4 regions of the Acidovorax sp. 107 genome follow, and region 2 is predicted to be linked to each of the others. Evidence: predicted binding sites of a transcription regulator. Region 2 holds the regulator's gene; each other region holds the start of a gene.
What was found. Region 2 encodes sigma-54, which starts transcription at its own class of promoters, with help from an activator protein. Its sites were predicted from a motif close to TGGCANGNAANCTGCTTT; they were not measured.
Positions count from the first base shown of each region.

Region 1: C8C99_RS02070 (DUF2126 domain-containing protein) is a predicted target of sigma-54. The motif match lies at 2,965-2,982, and genes of this name have one in related genera.
Region 3: C8C99_RS20385 (2Fe-2S iron-sulfur cluster binding domain-containing protein) is a predicted target of sigma-54. The motif match lies at 3,468-3,485, and genes of this name have one in related genera.
Region 4: glnA (type I glutamate--ammonia ligase) is a predicted target of sigma-54. The motif match lies at 2,617-2,634, and genes of this name have one in related genera.

Region 1 covers NZ_QBTZ01000001.1:422,756-427,692, reverse strand. The annotation lists gene nadC (carboxylating nicotinate-nucleotide diphosphorylase) at 1-115, opposite strand, end outside; gene panB (3-methyl-2-oxobutanoate hydroxymethyltransferase) at 282-1,163, shown strand; gene panC (pantoate--beta-alanine ligase) at 1,198-2,037, shown strand; gene C8C99_RS02075 (alpha/beta fold hydrolase) at 2,108-2,830, opposite strand; gene C8C99_RS02070 (DUF2126 domain-containing protein) at 2,995-4,937, shown strand, end outside.
Region 2 covers NZ_QBTZ01000001.1:2,806,889-2,811,825, reverse strand. The annotation lists gene C8C99_RS13195 (thiol:disulfide interchange protein DsbA/DsbL) at 1-633, shown strand, start outside; gene lptA (lipopolysaccharide transport periplasmic protein LptA) at 741-1,400, shown strand; gene lptB (LPS export ABC transporter ATP-binding protein) at 1,412-2,209, shown strand; gene C8C99_RS13180 (RNA polymerase factor sigma-54) at 2,209-3,798, shown strand; gene C8C99_RS13175 (thioesterase family protein) at 3,879-4,361, shown strand; gene C8C99_RS13170 (class I SAM-dependent RNA methyltransferase) at 4,358-4,937, shown strand, end outside.
Region 3 covers NZ_QBTZ01000001.1:4,362,311-4,367,247, reverse strand. The annotation lists gene C8C99_RS20410 (isopenicillin N synthase family oxygenase) at 1-138, shown strand, start outside; gene C8C99_RS20405 (VOC family protein) at 135-551, shown strand; gene C8C99_RS20400 (isopenicillin N synthase family oxygenase) at 644-1,639, opposite strand; gene C8C99_RS20395 (nucleoside deaminase) at 2,093-2,608, shown strand; gene C8C99_RS20390 (TetR/AcrR family transcriptional regulator) at 2,674-3,330, shown strand; gene C8C99_RS20385 (2Fe-2S iron-sulfur cluster binding domain-containing protein) at 3,521-3,823, shown strand; gene C8C99_RS20380 (NAD(P)H-dependent oxidoreductase) at 3,856-4,443, shown strand; gene C8C99_RS20375 (amidohydrolase family protein) at 4,467-4,937, shown strand, end outside.
Region 4 covers NZ_QBTZ01000001.1:2,545,145-2,550,081, forward strand. The annotation lists gene glnL (nitrogen regulation protein NR(II)) at 1-324, opposite strand, end outside; gene C8C99_RS11910 (hypothetical protein) at 406-930, opposite strand; gene glnA (type I glutamate--ammonia ligase) at 1,153-2,568, opposite strand; gene C8C99_RS11920 (molybdopterin-binding protein) at 2,740-3,561, opposite strand; gene C8C99_RS11925 (EI24 domain-containing protein) at 3,558-4,499, opposite strand; gene C8C99_RS11930 (sterol desaturase family protein) at 4,535-4,937, opposite strand, start outside.

The sequences.
Region 1 (4,937 bases), 2.4 Mb from region 2:
GGGCGCGGCGGGCGGGGTCGATCAGGCCGGCGGTAAGGTCGCCAGTGCCCACGTCTTCAGCCAGGGCGCGGGCCACGTCGGCCTGGGCCAGGGCGTCTACATCGTTGTCTCTCATGGGGCTTATTTCTGGGGGTAACGCTGCTTTCATGGGCCGCGAGCATACCGGGAACGCAAAGGCCACTGTGCCAGCGCAGGCCCGCCCTGCCCGCGCCGGAAACCAATAAGTACACCCAGTATTGGTCGCATAGACTCGCGGCAATTTTTTGGCCCCACTGCGCTCCATGACCGCCACCAGCCCTGTTTCTGCCACGCCCTACGGCACGCTGCCGCCTGCATCGCCCCTGCCCCAGCGCCGCCTCGTGAGCCTGCCGCGCCTGGCGCAGATGCGCGCAGCGGGCGAAAAAATCACCATGCTCACCGCCTACGACGCCACCTTTGCCGCCGTGGCCGATGCGGCGGGGGTGGAATGCATTCTGGTGGGCGACTCGCTGGGCATGGTGTGCCAGGGCCTGCCGAGCACGGTGGGAGTGACGCTGGACACCATGGCTTACCACACGGCCAGCGTGGCGCGCGGCCTGCACCGCGTGCAGGGCACGGCCTGGCTGGTGGCCGACCTGCCCTACGGCACCTATGCCGAAAGCCGCGAACAGGCGCTCCGCAGCGCCTGTGTGCTGATGCAGGCCGGGGCGCACATGGTCAAGCTCGAAGGTGGCGGCTGGACCGCGCCCACAGTGGAATTCCTGGTGCAGCGCGGCGTGCCGGTGTGCGCCCACCTGGGCCTGACGCCACAGACGGTGCACGCGCTGGGCGGCTACCGCGTGCAGGGCAAGACCGACGATGCCGCCCGCACGCTGCGCAAAGAGGCGCATGAACTGCAGGACGCAGGCGCCGCCATGCTGGTGCTGGAGATGGTGCCCGCCACACTGGCAGCCGACCTCACGGCCGAGCTGCCGCACTGCCACACCATTGGCATCGGCGCGGGCAACGGCACGGCCGGGCAGGTGCTGGTGTTGCACGACATGCTGGGCATGAACCTCGGGAAGATGCCGAAGTTCGTCCACAACTTCATGCAGGACGCGGGCAGCGTGCGCGGCGCCATGGAGGCGTATCTGCAGGCCGTGAAGCAAGGGCGCTTCCCGGACAACGCTGTGCACGCCTGGTGAGCCTTTTTCCTATTTCTCTGACCCTTCCCACCCCATGCTGATTGCCCGCTCGATTGCCGACCTGCGCCAGGCCCTGGCCCCCTACCGCCGCCCGGCTTTTGTGCCCACCATGGGCAACCTGCATGAGGGGCACATTTCCCTGGTGCGCCAGGCCCAACCCCTGGGCGACGTGACCGTGGCCAGCATCTTTGTGAACCGCCTGCAGTTCTTGCCCCACGAGGACTTTGACAGCTACCCCCGCACCTGGGAGGCCGACTGCGCACAACTGCAGGCCGCCGGATGCGATGTGCTGTTTGCCCCGCGCGAGACCGACCTCTACCCCGAGCCCCAGACCTTCAAGGTGCACCCCGACCCGCGGCTCGCCGACATGCTCGAAGGCCACTTCCGCCCCGGCTTTTTTGTGGGTGTGAGTACGGTGGTGATGAAGCTGTTTGCCTGCGTGCTGGGCCAGACTGGCGGAACGGCGGTTTTTGGCAGGAAGGACTACCAGCAGCTCATGGTGATCCGCCACATGGTGCGGCAGTTTGCGCTGCCCATCGAGATCGTGGCGGGCGAAACCTGCCGCGCGGCCGATGGCCTGGCGCTGAGTTCGCGCAACGGCTACCTCAGCCTGGAAGAACGCCAGGAGGCCGTGGCCCTGTCGCAGGCCCTGAAGCGGCTGGCGCAGCAGTGGCTGGACGCCAGCGACCGCAGCGCGCTGGAGGCCCAGGCGCAAGACGCGCTGCGCGCGCGGGGCTGGGCGCCCGACTACCTCACGGTGCGCCGCCGGGCGGACCTGCTGCCCGCCACGGCCGACGATGTTGCAGGCACGCTGGTAGCGCTGGGTGCTGCGCGGCTGGGCAGCACGCGGCTGATTGACAACTTGGAGTTCTGATTAGCTACCATTTTTATAGCTACTCAGGCATGATCCACTAGCGCTTCCAGCCAAAAACGCTTCAACTCACTCACATCCACCCGCTGCGGGCCAGCCACTGCACCAGCAAGCCGGTCACCACCTCGGGCTGCTCCATGGTCAGCATGTGGCCGCTGTCGGGCAGCAGGTGGTGCTCGGCGCCGGGCACCAGTGCCGCGATCTCTGCAGAACATTCGGGCGGCGTGAGCTGGTCGGCTGCGCCACACACCACCAGCACGGGGCAGGCCAGCTGGGGCAGGTGCAAGCGCGCATCGGGGCGGTGGATCACGGCGCGGTTCTGGCGCACCAGGTGGTCGGGGCCCGCATCCAGCACAAAGTCCAGATAGGCCTGCACCAGCTCAGCCTTGGCAGCGTTCACGGGGTGGAAGGCCAAGGCCACGTTGGGCTCGATGACCTCGCGCACGCGGCCCTGTTCAAACAGCGCGATGGCGCCTTCGCGCAGGGCGCGCATGTCGGGTGTCTCGGGCCGCGCGGTGGTGCCCAGCAGCGCCAGCCCTGCGACCCGTTCCGGCGCCTGGCGCGCGGCCTCCATGGCGACCATGCCGCCCATCGACGCGCCGGCCAGCACCAGCGGCCCCGCGTGCTGCGCCAGCAGGCGGGCGGCAAAGTCCTCGATGCGATGCAGGTTCACATCCTGGTGGGCGATGGCGACCTCGGGGCGCAGCGCGGCGGGCAGCAGCGGCAGCACGCCGCGCCACATGCGTTCATCGGCGGCCAGACCGGGCAGGAGCAGAAGTTGGGGGGATTGGGACATGGGTAAAAAAAAAGGGCGTCACCAAGTTGGTGCGCCATCGCAAGCATGCAGACAGCCCCGGCAGCGGGGCACGGACCGCACATTGTGAACAGCCGATGACCACTTGTCACCGCCCCCGGAATAGTTGCCCGCGATGGCTCGGGACTTGCTAGCATGGTCTGCATATGCCCATCCACGCCGCGCTCCACCACGTCACGCATTACCAATACGACCGGCTGGTCGGCCTCGGGCCGCAGACGATCCGATTGCGGCCTGCGCCCCATTGCCGCAGCAATGTGATTTCGTACTCGCTCAAGGTCGAGCCCGCGCAGCACTTCATCAACTGGCAGCAGGACCCGTTTGCCAACTACCAGGCGCGGCTGGTGTTCCCAGAGAAGACGCGCGAGTTCAAGGTCACGGTGGACCTGGTGGTGGAAATGGCGGTGTACAACCCCTTCGACTTCTTCCTGGAGCCCGAGGCCGAGCACATCCCCTTCAAGTACAGCAGCGATGTGCAGCAGGAGCTGGCGCCCTACCTGGCCACCGACCCGGTGACGCCGCTGGTGCAGGCGTACCTGGACAAAATCGACCGCAGCAAACAACGCTCCATCGACTTCCTGGTCAAGCTCAACCAGCAGGTGGCGCAGGACGTGCGCTACCTGATCCGCCTGGAGCCCGGCGTGCAGACGCCCGAAGAGACGCTGCAAAAAGCCAGCGGCTCGTGCCGCGACTCAGGCTGGCTGCTGGTGCAGCTGCTGCGTCACCTGGGGCTGGCGGCGCGCTTTGTGTCGGGCTATCTGATCCAGCTCACGCCCGATGTGAAGGCGCTGGACGGCCCCAGTGGCACCGACCACGACTTCACCGACCTGCACGCCTGGTGCGAGGTCTACCTGCCCGGCGCGGGCTGGATTGGCCTGGACGCCACCAGTGGCCTGATGGCGGGCGAGGGCCACATCCCGCTGGCCTGCACGCCGCAACCCTCGGGGGCCGCGCCGATTGAAGGCGGCGTGGACAAGGCCGAGGTGGAGTTCAGCCACGAGATGCGCGTGACACGCATCTTTGAATCGCCCCGCGTGACCAAGCCCTACACCGAAGACCAGTGGCAAGCCGTGCTGGCCCTCGGCGAGCAGGTGGACGCCGACCTGGTGGCGGGCGACGTGCGGCTGACGATGGGCGGTGAGCCCACCTTTGTGGCCGTGGGCGACCGCGACGCGCCGGAGTGGAACACCGATGCGCTGGGCCCCACCAAGCGCGGCTTTGCCACCGAACTCACGCACAAGCTGCGCGCCGAATACGGCCAGGGCGGCTTTCTGCACTTTGGCCAGGGCAAGTGGTACCCGGGCGAGCAGCTGCCGCGCTGGGCACTGTCGATCTGCTGGCGCGCCGACGGCCAGCCCGCGTGGCAGAACCCCGCGCTGTTTGCCGACGAGCGTGACCCATCCCACTACACCAGCGCCGACGCCGAGCGTTTTGTGCGCCACCTCACGCGCAAGCTGGGCATCACCGACCGCTACATCCAGCCCGGGTATGAAGACACCTTCTACTACCTGTGGCGCGAGCGGCGCCTGCCCATCAACGTGGACCCGTTCGACGCGCGCCTGGACGATGAGCTGGAGCGCGCCCGCCTGCGCCGCGTGTTCGAGCAAAAGCTCGACAGCGTGGTGGGCTATGTGCTGCCGCTGCAAGCAGGTGTGGGCGCGGGCACGCTGGCGGGCAGTGTGTGGAGCACGGGGCCCTGGTTCTTCCGCGACGACCGCATGCTGCTCATCCCCGGCGATTCGCCCATGGGCTACCGCCTGCCGCTCGATGCCCTGCCCTGGGTGAAGGCATCGGACACCGAACACCTGATCCCGCAAGACCCGACCGCACCCCAAGGCCCGCTGCCCGCTGCGACCACGCTGCGAGCGCGGTATTCCGTGCCCGCAGGCCCCGTCACCGGCGACCGCGACCTGCCCTACCTGGCAGGTGCCACCGCACCGGGCGAAGCCCGGCGCGTAACGCAGGGCACTGCGGGTGGTGACCACGCGCGCCAGGCCGGGCAGCCCGACCCCCATGCGGGCATGCAGCCCCCAGGCAAGTTCCAGTCGGCGGCAGGCCTGTCGCGCACCGCCCTGTGCGTGGAGGTGCG
Region 2 (4,937 bases):
TCCGCCGCCTCGGCGGTTGCCGCTTCTGCCCTGACGCTGCCAGTGGCCAACCCCGCCATGGCGCAAGCCCGCCAGTTCAAGGAGGGCAAGGACTTCAAGCGGCTGGACAAGCCCGTCGCTCCCGATGCCCCCGCTGGCAAGGTCGATGTGATCGAGTTCTTCTGGTACAGCTGCCCCCACTGCAACGCCTTCGAGCCTTCGCTGGACGCCTGGGTCAAGGCCGCGCCCAAGGACCTCTCCATCCGCCGCGTGCCCGTGGCGTTCAATGCCAGCTTTGTGCCCCAGCAAAAGCTGTACTACACGCTCGAAGGCATGGGCAAGCTCGACGCCCTGCACGCCAAGGTCTTCCGCGCCATCCATGTGGAAAAAGTCAAGCTCGCCAAGGACGACGAGATCCTGGCCTGGGTGACCCAGCAGGGCGTGGACGCCGCCAAGTTCAAGGAGGTCTACGGCTCCTTCAGCGTGGCCAATCAGGTGCGTCGCGCCTCGCAGCTGCAGGATTCGTACGGCGTCGAGGGCGTGCCATCCATGGGTGTGGCAGGCAAGTACTACACCGACGGCACGATGGCTGGCAGCATGCAGACGGTGCTGCAAGTGGTCGAATACCTGGCATCGACGGCGCGCAAAGCCTGACGAGTTGCCGACCCTGTCGGCAAGCTGTCCCAAAGGCCCGCTGATGCGGGCTTTTTTTCGGGATGGGTACCATCGGGTGGCTACAATCATTGCAAGATTCGTGCCCTATGACCCAACGCCTACTCCCCCTCCTGTTGCTCGCAGCCCTGACTGGCCTTGCGGGCGTGGCACACGCCGAAAAGGCCGACCGTGCCAAGCCCATGAACATCGAGGCTGATGCCCTGCGTCACGATGAACTCAAGCAGACCAGCGTGTTCTCGGGCCGCGTGGTGATGACCAAGGGCACCATCGTGCTGCGCGGCGCGCGGCTGGATGTGCGCCAGGACGCCGACGGTTACCAGTACGGCGTGGTCACGGCCGAGGCGGGCAAACGGGCGTTCTTCCGCCAGAAGCGCGACACCGTGACCGGAGCGCCGGACGAGTTCATCGAAGGCGAGAGCGAAGTCATCGAGTACGACGGCAAGGCCGACAACGTGCGCTTCATCACCCGCGCCGAACTGCGCCGCTACCGTGGGTCGGTGCTGAACGATGAGATCACCGGCGCCGTGATCGTCTACAACAACCTCACCGACGTGTTCACCGTGGACGGCCAGAAGGCGCCCGCGTCTTCGGCTGCGGCAGGCGACACCCCCGCGCCCGGTGGCCGTGTGCGCGCCGTGCTGGCGCCCAAGGACCCGCCGCCCGGTGCGGCAGCCCCGGCCCCTGCGCCCGACGCGCCCGCACCGGCGCTGCGCCCCAGCAGCAGCCTTGGCGGCGGCGCCAAGTGAGCGGGCCTGTGGTGAGTACCGGTCCTGATACCCAGGCGGGTGGCCGCCTGGGGCCTGATTCGCAGTCGGGCAGCCGCCTGGAGGTGCAGCACCTGGCCAAGTCCTATGGCAGCCGCAAGGTCGTCAAGGATGTGTCGCTGGTGGTGCAAAAAGGCGAGGTGGTGGGGCTGCTCGGGCCCAATGGCGCGGGCAAGACCACGTCGTTCTACATGATCGTGGGCCTGGTGCGCAGCGATGCGGGCGACATCCGCATCGATGGCCAATCGGTGGCCCACATGCCCATCCATCGCCGGTCGCGCCTGGGGCTGTCGTACCTGCCGCAAGAAGCCTCCATCTTCCGCAAGCTCACTGTCGAAGAAAACGTGCGCGCCGTGCTGGAACTGCAGCGCGCCGATGACGGCCAGCCGCTGTCGCGCGATGCCATCGAAGAGCGCCTGACAGCCCTGCTGCAGGAGCTGCGCGTGGACCACCTGCGTGCCTCGCCCGCCCTGGCGCTGTCGGGCGGCGAGCGCCGCCGCGTCGAGATTGCCCGCGCCCTGGCCACCCAGCCACGTTTCATCCTGCTGGACGAACCCTTCGCCGGTATCGACCCCATCGCCGTGATCGAGATCCAGCGCATCATCGGCTTCCTGAAGGCGCGGGGCATCGGTGTGCTCATCACCGACCACAACGTGCGCGAGACGCTGGGCATCTGCGACCACGCCTTCATCATCAGCGACGGCCGCGTACTGGCCCAGGGCACGCCCTCCGAGATCGTGGACAACGCCGAAGTGCGCCGGGTGTACCTGGGCGAGCATTTCCGCATGTGATGAAGCCTGGACTGTCGCTGCGCGTCTCGCAGCACCTTGCATTGACCCCTCAGCTCCAGCAGTCCATCCGGCTGCTGCAGTTGTCCACGCTCGAACTGTCGCAGGAAGTCGAGCAGATGCTCGACGAAAACCCGTTCCTCGAACGCAATGCCGACGAAGCCCCGCGTGAGGAGTTTGGCCTGGAAGCCGCCGACACGCCCGCACAGGCCGACGACTACAGTGCCGATGATGCTATGTTTTCAGGAGCTGCCAGCGCAAGCAGCACCAGCACTGAAAGCCAAAATGATGCTGAAATCTCCGGTGGAGGCACCGACGAGCCCGACTGGAGCGGCGACGGCACCGTCGAGATGGTGCCCAATGATGCCGAGTGGGGCGGCGACGCCCCCGCCCGCACCCATAACGGCGCCGAGGGCGACGAGGCCGACGCCACCGAACTGGCGCGCTCGCACGAATCGCTCACGGCCTTCCTGCACCGCCAGGCGCTGTCGCTGCGGCTGTCTGACGTGGACACGGCCGCACTGCGTTTTCTCATCGAATCGCTGAACGACGACGGTTACCTGGAAGAGCCTCTCGAAGAGCTGGCGATCAGCCTCGCCGGGCCCGACGACCTGGAGCAGATCGAAGAACTGGTACATCGCTTCACGGTGGCCCAAAGGCTGCTGCAAAGCCTGGAGCCTGTGGGCGTCGGCGCGCGCAACCTGGCCGAATGCCTGACGCTGCAGCTCACCGCCCTGGCGGCCGACGAAGACAGCGATGCCGACCCCGACGCCGTGCAGACCGCGCTGCGCATCTGCCAGCAGCCGCTGGAGATGCTGGCCCGCCGCGACATCCGCCGCCTGACGCAGCTGTGTGGCGATGGCGAGGAGCGCACGCGCGCCGCCATGGCCCTGATCGCCCGCTTGGAGCCGCGCCCTGGCCGCCGTTTTGCCGATGTTGAGCGCAACATCATCATTCCCGACGTCATCGTGCGCAAAGCCGGGCGTGCCAACGGCCGCGATGGCCAGCACAACTTCATCGTCAGCCTCAACCCCGATGTGATGCCCCGCCTGCGTGTGCACGACATCTACGCCGGCGCGCTGCGCGGTCACAAGGGCGGCGAGGGCCACCAGGGCATGCAGCAGCGCCTGCAGGAGGCGCGCTGGTTCATCAAGAACATCCAGCAGCGTTTTGACACCATCCTGCGTGTCTCGCGCGCCATCGTCGAGCGGCAGAAGAACTTCTTCACCCACGGCGAGCTGGCCATGCGCCCGCTGGTGCTGCGCGACATCGCTGACGAACTGGGCCTGCACGAGTCCACCATCAGCCGCGTGACCACCGCCAAGTACATGGCCACGCCGATCGGCACCTACGAGCTGAAATACTTCTTTGGCTCCGGCCTGGGCACCGAAACGGGCGGCAATGCATCGAGCACGGCCGTGCGCGCACTGATCAAGCAGTTCGTGTCGGCGGAAAACCCGGCCAAGCCGCTGTCCGACAGCCAGATCGCCGAGATGCTCAAGGAGCAGGGCATCGAATGCGCCCGCCGCACCGTGGCCAAGTACCGCGAGGCGCTCAAGATCGCGCCGGCGAATTTGCGCAAGGCTTTGTAGACGCTCGGCAGGTGGCGCACTGCCCGCCAGCGCCGCCGTAGTCTTTTCTGTTGTTTCCGTATTACCCACCGCAGCCCACCATGGCCCGCATCGTCTTCGACCTCCCCGCGCACTTCGGTTTTGCCACCGAGCTGCAGATCTACATCAGCCATGTGAACCAGGGCGGGCACCTGGACAACGCGCAGTTGCTCAGCCTGGTGTCCGAAGCGCGCGTGCGTTTCTTCCAGTCGCTGGGCTACCCCGAGGCGGACGTGGGCGGCCTGTCCATCGTCGTGGGCGACATCGTGGCGCAGTACAAGTCCGAAGGTTTCCACGGCGAAACCATGCGCGTGGAGATGGCGCCGGCCGACTTCAACCGCTATGGGTTCGACCTGGTCTTTTGCATGACCGAGAAGACCTCGGGCCGCGAGGTGGCGCGCGGCAAGATCGGCATCGTCTTCATTGGCAAGGCCGACCGCAAGGTGGCGGCTATCCCTGAATCCATCCGCCAGTTGCTGCTGGCGCGCGCCGGCACGCCGGGTTCCCACACGTTGCCCGAGCGCGTATCCTCCCCATCGACATGAACCAACTCCAACTTTTCCTCCCTTGCGCTGCGGGCGTCGAGGGCTTTCTGGCCGACGAGGTGCATGGCATCACCGGCCTCACGGGGCAAGACCTGCTGGTGGGCCGGGGTGGCGTGCTGCTGCGCGCCTCGTGGCGCCAGGCCATGCAGCTCAACCTGCACAGCCGCCTGGCGCAGCGCGTGCTGGTGCAACTTGCGCACCGCCCGTACCGCTCCGAGAACGATCTGTACGGAATGGCCAGCGACGTGGCCTGGGAGATCTGGTTCACCACACGCCAGACCTTCAAGGTCGAGGTGACAGCCCAGCACAGCCCGCTGCAGAGCCTGAACTTCGCGGGCCTCAAGGTGAAGGACGCCGTGGCCGACCGCTTCCGCCACAAGAGCGGCGTGCGCCCCGATGTGAACACCCAGTGGCCCGACGTGCGCATCCACCTGCACCTGACCACCGACGAGGCCACGCTCTACATCGACACCTCGGGCGAGCCGCTGTTCAAGCGCGGCTGGCGCGAGGACAAGGGCGACGCACCGCTCAAGGAAACCCTGGCCGCCGCCATGATCGCTGCCAGCGGCTGGGACC
Region 3 (4,937 bases), 1.6 Mb from region 2:
TGCGTGCCTGCCGGTGAATCGCCGCGCTTTGCACCCTGCACCGTGGGCGAGCACCTGCAGGCCATGTACCGCAAGACCTACGGCCTGGGTCACACCGCTACATCCACCACCCCGGCCAGCGCGGCGGTGATGGCATGAGGCTCTGGTTCAACCTGCTGTGCCAGGACATCGAGGCACAACTGCAGTTCTATCAAGCCCTGCTGCAGTTGCCCGAGGCGCCGGGGACGCGCTCGGCCATCTACCGGGCGGTGGAGACCGAGCATTTCCAGCTCGGCTTCAACGCCCCCGAGGCCTATGCCCTGCTGGGCCTGGCCGACCGGCAGCCCGGTGCCACCTTGCAGTCGCCGCGCAGCGTGACAGGCTACGCCACCTTCATGCTCGACATGCCAGATGCCGTGGACGCGGCCAGCGAGAAGGCAAAAGCTCTGGGCGGGCAAATCATCAAGCCACCCTACGCCACCTACTACGGCCAATGGCAGGCGGTGCTGGCGGACCCGGAGGACAACGTGTTCCGGGTGAGCGTTGTGGGCGTTCCGCGCAACGTTGCTTGAGCAGCCCCTGCCCGGTCAGGCCAACAGCGGCAGTGACCGCCAAAGCATCCGCGGGGTGAACCAACGCCCACCCCTGTGCCATCCATCGCGCCTCAATAGGCCTTGAAGTTGGCCGCCACCCGCTGGTTCAGGTAGTCGCCAGCAGCAATCGCCGGGTACTTCTTGCCCGGCCCTTCGATGATGGCATCGCGGTTGGCCTGGGCAAAGAAAGCGATGCTGTAGCGCGGCCCCATGTACTCGCCGGGCAGCGGGTTCTTCACGCGGTGGAAGTTGCTGGGCAACTGGTCGTCGCTCCAGCGCATCAGCATGTCGCCGATGTTGCAGGTGATGGCCTGCTCGTCGGGCTCCACGGACGTCCAGGCCTGGGTGTCCATCTCCTTGCCCGGGCACACCTGCAAGCCGCCCTGGCCCTGGCGCTGAAAGAGCAGGGTCAGGCAATCAAAGTCGGTATGCGCCCCGGCGCGCCACAGGCCCAGGCGGGCTTGCTGCTCGGGCGGGGTCGCAAAGTAGTGCAGCAGGCGCAAGGTGCTTTGGTAACTGGCCTGCGCAGGGTCGTGCGCGCGGGCAAAGAAGGCCTCGTCAAACCCCAGCTTCCACGCAAAGCACGACAGCACCTGCATGGCCACCTGCCAGCACTGGCCTTCGAAGGCGAGCATGGTGGCCTGAAAGCCCGCCAGCTCCTCGTCGGTGGGCCACAGGCCTGCCATGTGCGGGCGGGTGATCTGGTACGACTCCTTCTGATCCGGCGTGCCGGTGGAGGGGCGCACCTGCGCGCGACTCTCCCAGCCCACATTCAGCGCTTTCTTGAGCGGGTACTGCGCCTTCACGGCATCCGGCAGCGCAAAGAAGCGCTCGGTCATCGCAAAGGCGTTGTGCACTTCGGCCAGGTCAATACCGTGGTTCACGATCTGGAAAAAGCCGACATCGACGGCAGCGTCCCATAGCTGGTCGGCAATCTCGGTCTTGCGCTGCGCAAAGTCGCTGAGGTCGATGCGGCGGATCTCGCGGCTCGCGGTTTCCGAGCCCATCGCGCCCATGCGCGTTTCTTTTTGCAGCTCGGCGAGGTCGTAGTTGGCAGTGGTGGTCATGCAGTTCTCCTGAAGACAAGTGGAAGGAAGAAAGGCCCTCCCGCTGGGTGCTTCAAGAGTGGATGCACCGCCTGCGGCAGCCGTCCTTTTAACCCTTGAAGCCACGGTGTGCCAACGCACACCGCTGTGCGCACAGCGGGCTTCAAGAGCAATTTCCGACTGGCATCGCCCCGTGCAGGATGGCACAGGGGGCAACACAGTGAACGCTTCTACTCTTGCCAATAGCGATGCAAGAAGAATGCCCACGGCTCCTTGCTTGTGTGTCCAAGCAGGGTGAGAGCGCTTGGGCACAGCGCATCAAAAGCCATGCATACATGTCACTGATTGTGATTGGCATGCCAAATGCAAGCGCCCTGCACCACAACGGCGGGCGTGCAGACAGTCCGGCGTTGCACAACGACAGCCACCCACCCACCCACCATCGACGGAGACACCCACACCATGCACGCGCTCATGTCTACGCCCCCAGCCAGCTTTGACGACCCCACCCCCATCAACGACACCGACGGCACCTACCTGCGCCAGGCCATCGCGTGGTCGTGCACTGCCCGCGCGCGCGGCAACCGTCCGTTTGGTGCAGTGGTCATCAGTGCCGAAGGGCGCCTGCTGGCCGAGGCCTACTGCAACACCACCGAGACCGGCGACTGCACCGGCCACGCCGAGACCAATGCCGTGCGCCAGCTCAGCCCGCGCGTGGGGCGCGATGCCCTGGCCAAGGCCACGCTGTATTCATCGGCCGAGCCCTGCGTGATGTGTGCGGGCGCCATCTTCTGGTCGGGCATTGGGCGCGTGGTGTTCGGCATTGACGCCGAACGCCTGCGCGTGTTCCGGGGCGAACGTGCCGAACAGCGCGACGCCGAGCTGTCGTGCCGTGACGTGTTTGCCGCCTCGCCCCATGCCATCGAATGCATCGGCCCCGCTATGGTCGAAGAAGCCAGCGCGCCACACATCGGGTTCTGGAAAGTCTGACCCACTCCCGCGCGGGCAGAATCTGCAGCGCACACTCTGCACTCCCCATGCCTCGCACCACCGCCATGACCGAATCCGAAGCCGAAGCCGCCTCTGGCGCGCTGCTCAGCCGCGCCAAGCAGGGCCGCGAACGCATCTTGAGCGCCATCCGCGAAGCGGCCATTGCCGAGTTCAGCCGCCATGGCTTCAAGGGGGCATCCACCAAGGCCATCGCCGAGCGCGCGGGCCTGACCAAGCCGCAGTTGCACTACTACATCGCCAGCAAGGAAGAGCTGTATGAAGAGCTGCTGTATTCAGTGCTCAACGGCTGGTCGGGCGCGTTCCAGTTCGACAGCCAGAGCGACGACCCCAAGAAAGTGCTGAGCACTTACGTGCGCAAGAAGCTCGACTACGCGCTGGACAACCCGGGCCTGTCGCGCATCTTCACCACCGAGGTGCTGGGCGGTGGGCGCAACCTGGGCAAATACTGGCCCGTGGCCGTCAAGTCCACCCAGCAGAAGGTGGACCTCATCCACCGCTGGATCGCCGAAGGCCGCATGCGCGCAGTCAACCCCACACTGCTGCTCATGCAGATATGGGGCATGACGCAGCACTACGCCGACTACGGCGTACAGGTGCACATCATGCTGGGCCTGGCGCCCGACGAGCCCATTGACCGCGAGCCCATCGTGCGCGAACTCACCAGCTTTGTGCTGCTGGGCTGCGGCCTCGCACCAGACTAAAGCCCCATGCCCATTTCTGGGCATGGTCTACGCGCCAAAGGGCCTGAGGGGCGCGATGCGCACCAGCACGCGGCGCAAATCCGTCGCGATAAGGCCGCGTTGATCCACCACAAAGACGTTTGACAGGTTTTTGTGGCTGGCACAGCCTTTGCAATAGTTTGACCAATCGATCAAATCACATGGTCAAACAATGCAGACAGCCCCCGACACCGCCAGCGCCACCCGCACAGAACACACGTTCGAGCTGATCCTGCAGCGCAGTCAGATGCGCTTGCCTGTTGGCCCTGGCGAGAGCATGGCCGACGTGCTGCAGCTCGCTGGCGTGCCGCTGGAAACCCTGTGCGAGCAGGGCGTGTGCGGCACCTGCGTGACCCGCTGGCTGGACGGCGAACCCGACCACCGCGACAGCTGCCTGAGCGTTGCAGAGCAAGCCACCCACGTCGCCGTGTGCTGCGCGCGCAGCCACAGCGCCACGCTCACGCTGGACCTGTAGGCCCATCTCCCACAACCCGAAGGACCCCCGCCATGCGCATCCTCGTGATCTATTGCCACCCGGTAGAGACCAGCTACAACGCCGCACTGCACACCGAGGTGGTGCAGCAGCTGCGCGGCGCGGGCCATGAGGTGGACGACTGCGACCTGTACGCCGAGGGCTTCAACCCCGTGATGACACGCGAAGAGCGCCTGGGCTACCACGAGGTGCCCAGCAACCAGTTGCCCGTGCAGGGCTATGTGGACCGCTTGCTCTGGGCCGAGGCGGTAGTGTTCTGCTTTCCCACCTGGTGCTTTGGCATGCCGGCGATGCTCAAGGGCTTTTTCGATCGCGTGCTCATGCCCGGCGTGGCCTTTGACATCAGCGACCCGCACAACGTCAAGCCCTCGCTCACGCACATCAAGCGCATCTCCGCCGTGGTCACCTACGGCCGCCCCCGCTGGACGGCCCTGTTCATGGGCGACCCGCCACGCAAGTCCATCACCCGCTACATGCGCCTGCTCACCGGCGGCAAGGCGCGGGTGGACTACCACGCCTACTACCACATGAACGTGGCCACACCACCCCGGCTTGCGGCCTTCAAGGCCCGCGTGGGCCAGGCCATGGCGCGCTTTGCATAAGACCAATTTCTAAGGGCCACGGCATGCACGCATCCAGCACTCCCGACCACATCCTGCGCGCACGGTTGCCGCGGTGGCTGCTGCCCACCGCGTGGCCGCAGCAGGGCCACCAGCCCGCACTAGCCGACCTGCACCTGGCCCAGGGCCGCATCGTGCAGGTGCTGCCCCATGGCACCCATCCAGCGCCCCACGGCACGGTGTGGGACGTAGCAGGCGCGCTGGTGCTACCCGGCCTGGTGGATGCGCACACCCACCTGGACAAGGCCTTCACCCTGCCCCGCATGGGTGTGGTCAAACCCGGCCTGCTGGGCGCCATCGAGGCCATGATGGTGGACCGCCAGGGCTGGACCGAAGCCGACATCCACGCCCGCGCCAGCCGCGCGCTGCAATGGGCCTACGACGCGGGCACCGTGCACCTGCGCACCCACTGCGACTGGTGGGAGCCTGATGCACAGCCACAGGCCTGGAACGTGTTGCGCGCACTGGCCCATGAC
Region 4 (4,937 bases), 260 kb from region 2:
CTCGCGGTCCTGGCGGGCCTGCTGCTCCAGCGGCCAAAGCTCCACCAGGATTTCGCCCACCTGCTCGGCATCGGCCACGTTGACATGCACGGGTACCGGGTCCTGGTGCAGGCGCTTCAGGCTGGCCTCGTAGCGCAGCGCAGCAAAGTCCTTGCCCCGGGCGCCCGCCAGGGCGGTCTGCAGCAGCGCGGGGTCGGTGAAGAAGGTGGAGAAGTCCGCCCCCTCCAGGGTGCGGCGCGACAGGCCGAGCGTATTCTCCAAAGCGGCGTTGGCAAACTGCACGGCGCCATCGTCAGCACGCAGCACGGCCACCAGGGTGGACATCAGGTCCAGGGAATGGAAACGCCCGGTGTCAGTGCCGGGCAATTCGGGGGAGGAAGGGGCACTCACACGCTATCGCCGTCGTCAGTTGGTGGGCGCCGCAGGCGCTGGCAGGCGGGCAATCTCGCGCTTGATGCCTGCGATGTCGCTCTCGCTGCGGGCCACACTGGCCTTGAGCTCGGCCGTGCGTTCGGTGTAGCGCTGGGGATTGCGCAGGTCCAGCGCATTGCGCTCGGGGGCGCCGTTGTTGTATTCCTTGAGCAGCTCGGCATGGCGTGCTTCGGCCTTGCGCAGCTCGGACTCCAGGATGGCGCGCGCATCCGAATCGCGGGACTTCTGCTCGTTGTTGCTGACGCGGGGTGCGTTGGCGGGCGAGGTCGCAGACGAAGAGGCTGCTGCACCACTGCCACCGGCGGCGGCTGCGGCAGACGCCGGGCGGGTGCCCTGCACCACCGTGACGTTGCCGCCCTCGACCAGCTTGCAGCCACGCTCCTTGGCCTGCTGCGCGTTGTTGGTGTATTCGTTGCCGCAGCGGTAGATGCGGTCTTGCGCCAGGGCCACGGGGACGGAGCCGGCGATGAGAAGCAGGGTGATGAGCGTTTTTTTCATTCGGTTTCCTCGCACGGACATGCAGGGGTCGGGGGAGTATCCCCCAATCACCCTACATCTCCAATCCAACAAAGGCAGACCCTTGGAAGGCTGTGTATACGGATGCAACACCTGGCACCTTGGTTCCGCCGCACGCATTCGACGCCAGCGCCATCTTCGCCCGCCCATGAAAAAAGGCGGCTTGCGCCGCCTTTTCTTGAGCAATGGTCTGCAGGCAGACGATTACAGCGAGTAGTACATGTCGTACTCGACAGGATGCACGGCCATGCGGAAGCGGGTCACTTCGTTCATCTTCAGATCGATGTAGGCGTCGATCATGCTGTCGGTGAACACACCACCCTTGGTCAGGAACGCTCGGTCCTTGTCCAGGTGCTCCAGGGCCTGGTCCAGGCTGTGGCACACGGTAGGCACCAGCTTGTCTTCTTCTGGAGGCAGGTGGTACAGGTCCTTCGTGGCGGCTTCGCCAGGATGGATCTTGTTTTCCACGCCGTCCAGACCCGCCATCAGCAGGGCGGCAAAGCCCAGGTAGGGGTTCATCAGTGGATCGGGGAAGCGGGCTTCCACGCGACGGCCCTTCGGGTTGGCCACGTAAGGAATGCGGATCGAGGCCGAGCGGTTCTTGGCCGAGTAGGCCAGCTTCACCGGGGCTTCGAAGTGAGGCACCAGGCGCTTGTAGCTGTTGGTGCCTGGGTTGGTGATGGCGTTCAGGGCACGGGCGTGCTTGATGATGCCGCCGATGTAGTACAGCGCGAAGTCCGACAGACCGGCATAGCCGTCGCCAGCGAACAGGTTCTTGCCGTCCTTCCAGACGGACTGGTGCACGTGCATGCCGGAGCCGTTGTCGCCGTGGTAGGGCTTGGGCATGAACGTGGCGGTCTTGCCGTAGGCATTGGCCACGTTGTGGATCACGTACTTTTGCAGGATGGTCCAGTCAGCGCGCTCCACCAGGGTGCTGAAACGGGTGCCGATTTCATTCTGGCCAGCGCCCGCCACTTCGTGGTGGAACACTTCGACCGGGATGCCCAGGGATTCGAGGATCAGGGACATCTCGGCGCGCATGTCTTGCGTGCTGTCGACGGGGGGCACGGGGAAGTAGCCGCCCTTGACGGTGGGACGGTGACCACGGTTGCCACCTTCGAGCTTGGCGCCAGTGTTCCAGGGAGCTTCGTACTCTTCGATTTCGTAGAAGGTGTGGTTGGGCTCGGTGCTCCAACGCACGCCGTCGAAGATGAAGAATTCTGGCTCGGGACCGAAGTAGGCGGTGTCGCCCAGGCCGGAGGCCTTCAGGTAGGCTTCAGCGCGCTTTGCGATGGAGCGGGGGTCGCGGTCGTAGGCCTTGCCGTCGGTGGGCTCGATCACGTCGCAGGTCAGGATCAGCGTCGTTTCTTCGAAGAAAGGATCGATGTTGGCCGTGCTCGGATCGGGGATCAGCTGCATGTCGGAGGCTTCGATGCCCTTCCAACCGGCAATCGACGAACCATCAAAGGCATGGCCCGAAGTGAACTTGTCTTCGTCGAAGTGAGAGACGGGCACCGTGGTGTGCTGTTGTTTGCCACGGGTATCGGTGAAACGGAAGTCAACGAACTTGACTTCGTTCTCCTTCACCATCTTCATCACGTCTGCAACGGTCTTGGCCATCAGGTTCTCCTGGATAAAGCGCTTGTTGAAAAAAGAGTTTGCGAGATAAAAGCAGTTTGCGTGCCAGCCGAGTGCAGCGCCGCACTATGAAGGAGCGCTACCCGCGACAGGTCGGCATGGCAGGTGCCCAAAAGCACCAACACGGTGCAATTCATTCATCGAATCTGAACTTCACAGATTGCGCACCAATTCGGGGCCGCAATTTGCACCAAATTTGTGCAATCCAGTTTTCAATGCCTGCCATGCCGCAGGCACCGAGGACGCGGGGCCTTTGACGCCCAGTTCGATGTGCCGCCCGTATTGTGGATGATCTACGCTGGGCAAACTGAACACCCGCACATCCGGGTGCGATTTTTCAATCTGCTCCATGAGGGGGGTCAACGCCGCCTCCATGGCGCCATAAACCACCACCGACTGCTCGGTCTGTGGCGCACGGTTGAAATGGGCCGCGTAGCGCTGTTCCAGCACCCACTCGATCATGGGCCAGGCCATGACAGGAAAGCCCGGGACGAAGTGCACAGCCCCACCCCCTGCCCCTTCGCAGCTGAAGCCAGGAATCTTGTTGTAGGGATTGGGAATGATGCGCGCACCCACCGGGAACATGCCCATGTTGAGACGGTGCACGTTGTCAGACCGGTCGGGCTCATAGGGCACGCCCTGTTCGCGCGCCACGTCCTGCATGCGCTCACGGATCAGGGCCTCGGCCTCGGGGTGCAGGGCCAGCTCCTTGCCCAGGGCACGCGCAGCACATTGCCGCGTGTGATCGTCGGGTGTCGCGCCGATGCCGCCGCACGAGAACACCACATCGGCCGAAGCAAACGCCCGCTGCAACGTGGCAGTGATGCGGTCCGGGTTGTCGCCCACGTAGTCGGCGTAGGCCAGAGAAAGGCCACGCGCCGACAGAAGCTCAATCACCTTGGGCATGTGCTTGTCGGCCCGCTTGCCTGAAAGGATCTCGTCGCCCACGATGATGAGGCCAAAGGTAGGGGTCATGGTGTCTTGTCTCCTGGCAGGGGAATGGCGGGGGATGGCAGCGCAGGCGCGGGCTCTGCCGCCGTATCCAAGGGCGTAGCTTCTGCGGGATGCGGCATTGCATCGGCCACCGGGGAGAACGCCGTCTTCGGCGCCATTGCGGTCCGCTCGGCCCGCAAGCGCTGCAGCGCGGCCAGCCCATAGTGCGTGAACCACAGCGACGAAAATGCGAACACCAGGGTGTAGATCCAGATCGCCAAGGGCACCAGCACAAAAAAAGCAGCCGCAAACACCACCCCCGACGCCCACACAATGCTGGGCGCAGCGCCCAGATAACCCGTCACAACCCCAATGCCCAGCAGGCTGCTGCGATGGCGACGGAATATCTCCTGGCGCTCTTCCTTGCTGGCATGATCGGCCAACGCATCAAACACCATCACCCGGTAGGTCAGCCACCCCCAGATCAGGGGCGGCAGGATGAGCACCAGCGGCGGCACCAGCCAGAGGGGGACAGACACTGCCAGCGCCACCAGCGCCAGCACCGTGGACCCTATCGACCAGGCCACACTCGCAATGAAGGACCCGCCCTTCTTGCGCTCCAGATCGGGAAAGCGCCGCGCGGCGACCAAGGCCACCAATGTGGGGGTCATGAGCACTGCCACCGCAAGCAGCGATACCACCACCAGTACCGGCGCCACGGCCAGCACCACCATCAGCGGCGCCATCACGGCAGTCACGTCACCCAAACCCCAGCCCTGAAGCCAGCTCCAGACGCTGGCCAGCAGCGTGGACGCATCCAGCAAAGCGCGCATCCCCTGCACTGCTGCATCCCAATAGAAATGGCCCAGGCCCAGCGCCAAGGCGACCATCAACAGCAAGGGCAGCAGCGACAGCGCAATCACGCGGGGCCGCAGGCAGTAGGCGGCGGCACGCCAGAAAGAATCAAGCAGAAGTCCCATGGCGGGAAGCATACAGGGAGCGCCTGCCGGGCTGCTCAGGCCTTGCCCAGCAACCGCAGTACGCCCCGCCATTGCTGGGACCAGAACCCACTGCCGTAGTCGCGCAAGCGGCCATCGGCACCTGGCTCGACCTGGTCGCGCACACCGGTGGGGTCAAAACGCTTCTCGAAGTTGGCCGTGCCCATCAACATGTCCCACCAGGGCAGGAGCACCCCAAAGTTGTGACCACCGAGCACCACACGCGGCGGCGCGGATGGCATGCCTCCAGCAGCGTCAGCCGGTGGCTTGACCGTTTCATGGCCAATGCCGATGCTGTGATGCCGCCGGTGAAAGCGGGGGCTGATCCAGAGCCGCTCTCCCACCTGGCCGAACCACAGTCGCACGTTGGCATGCTGAAAGCTCTCGCTGAGCTGCGCGATGGCCACGATGGCAATGAAC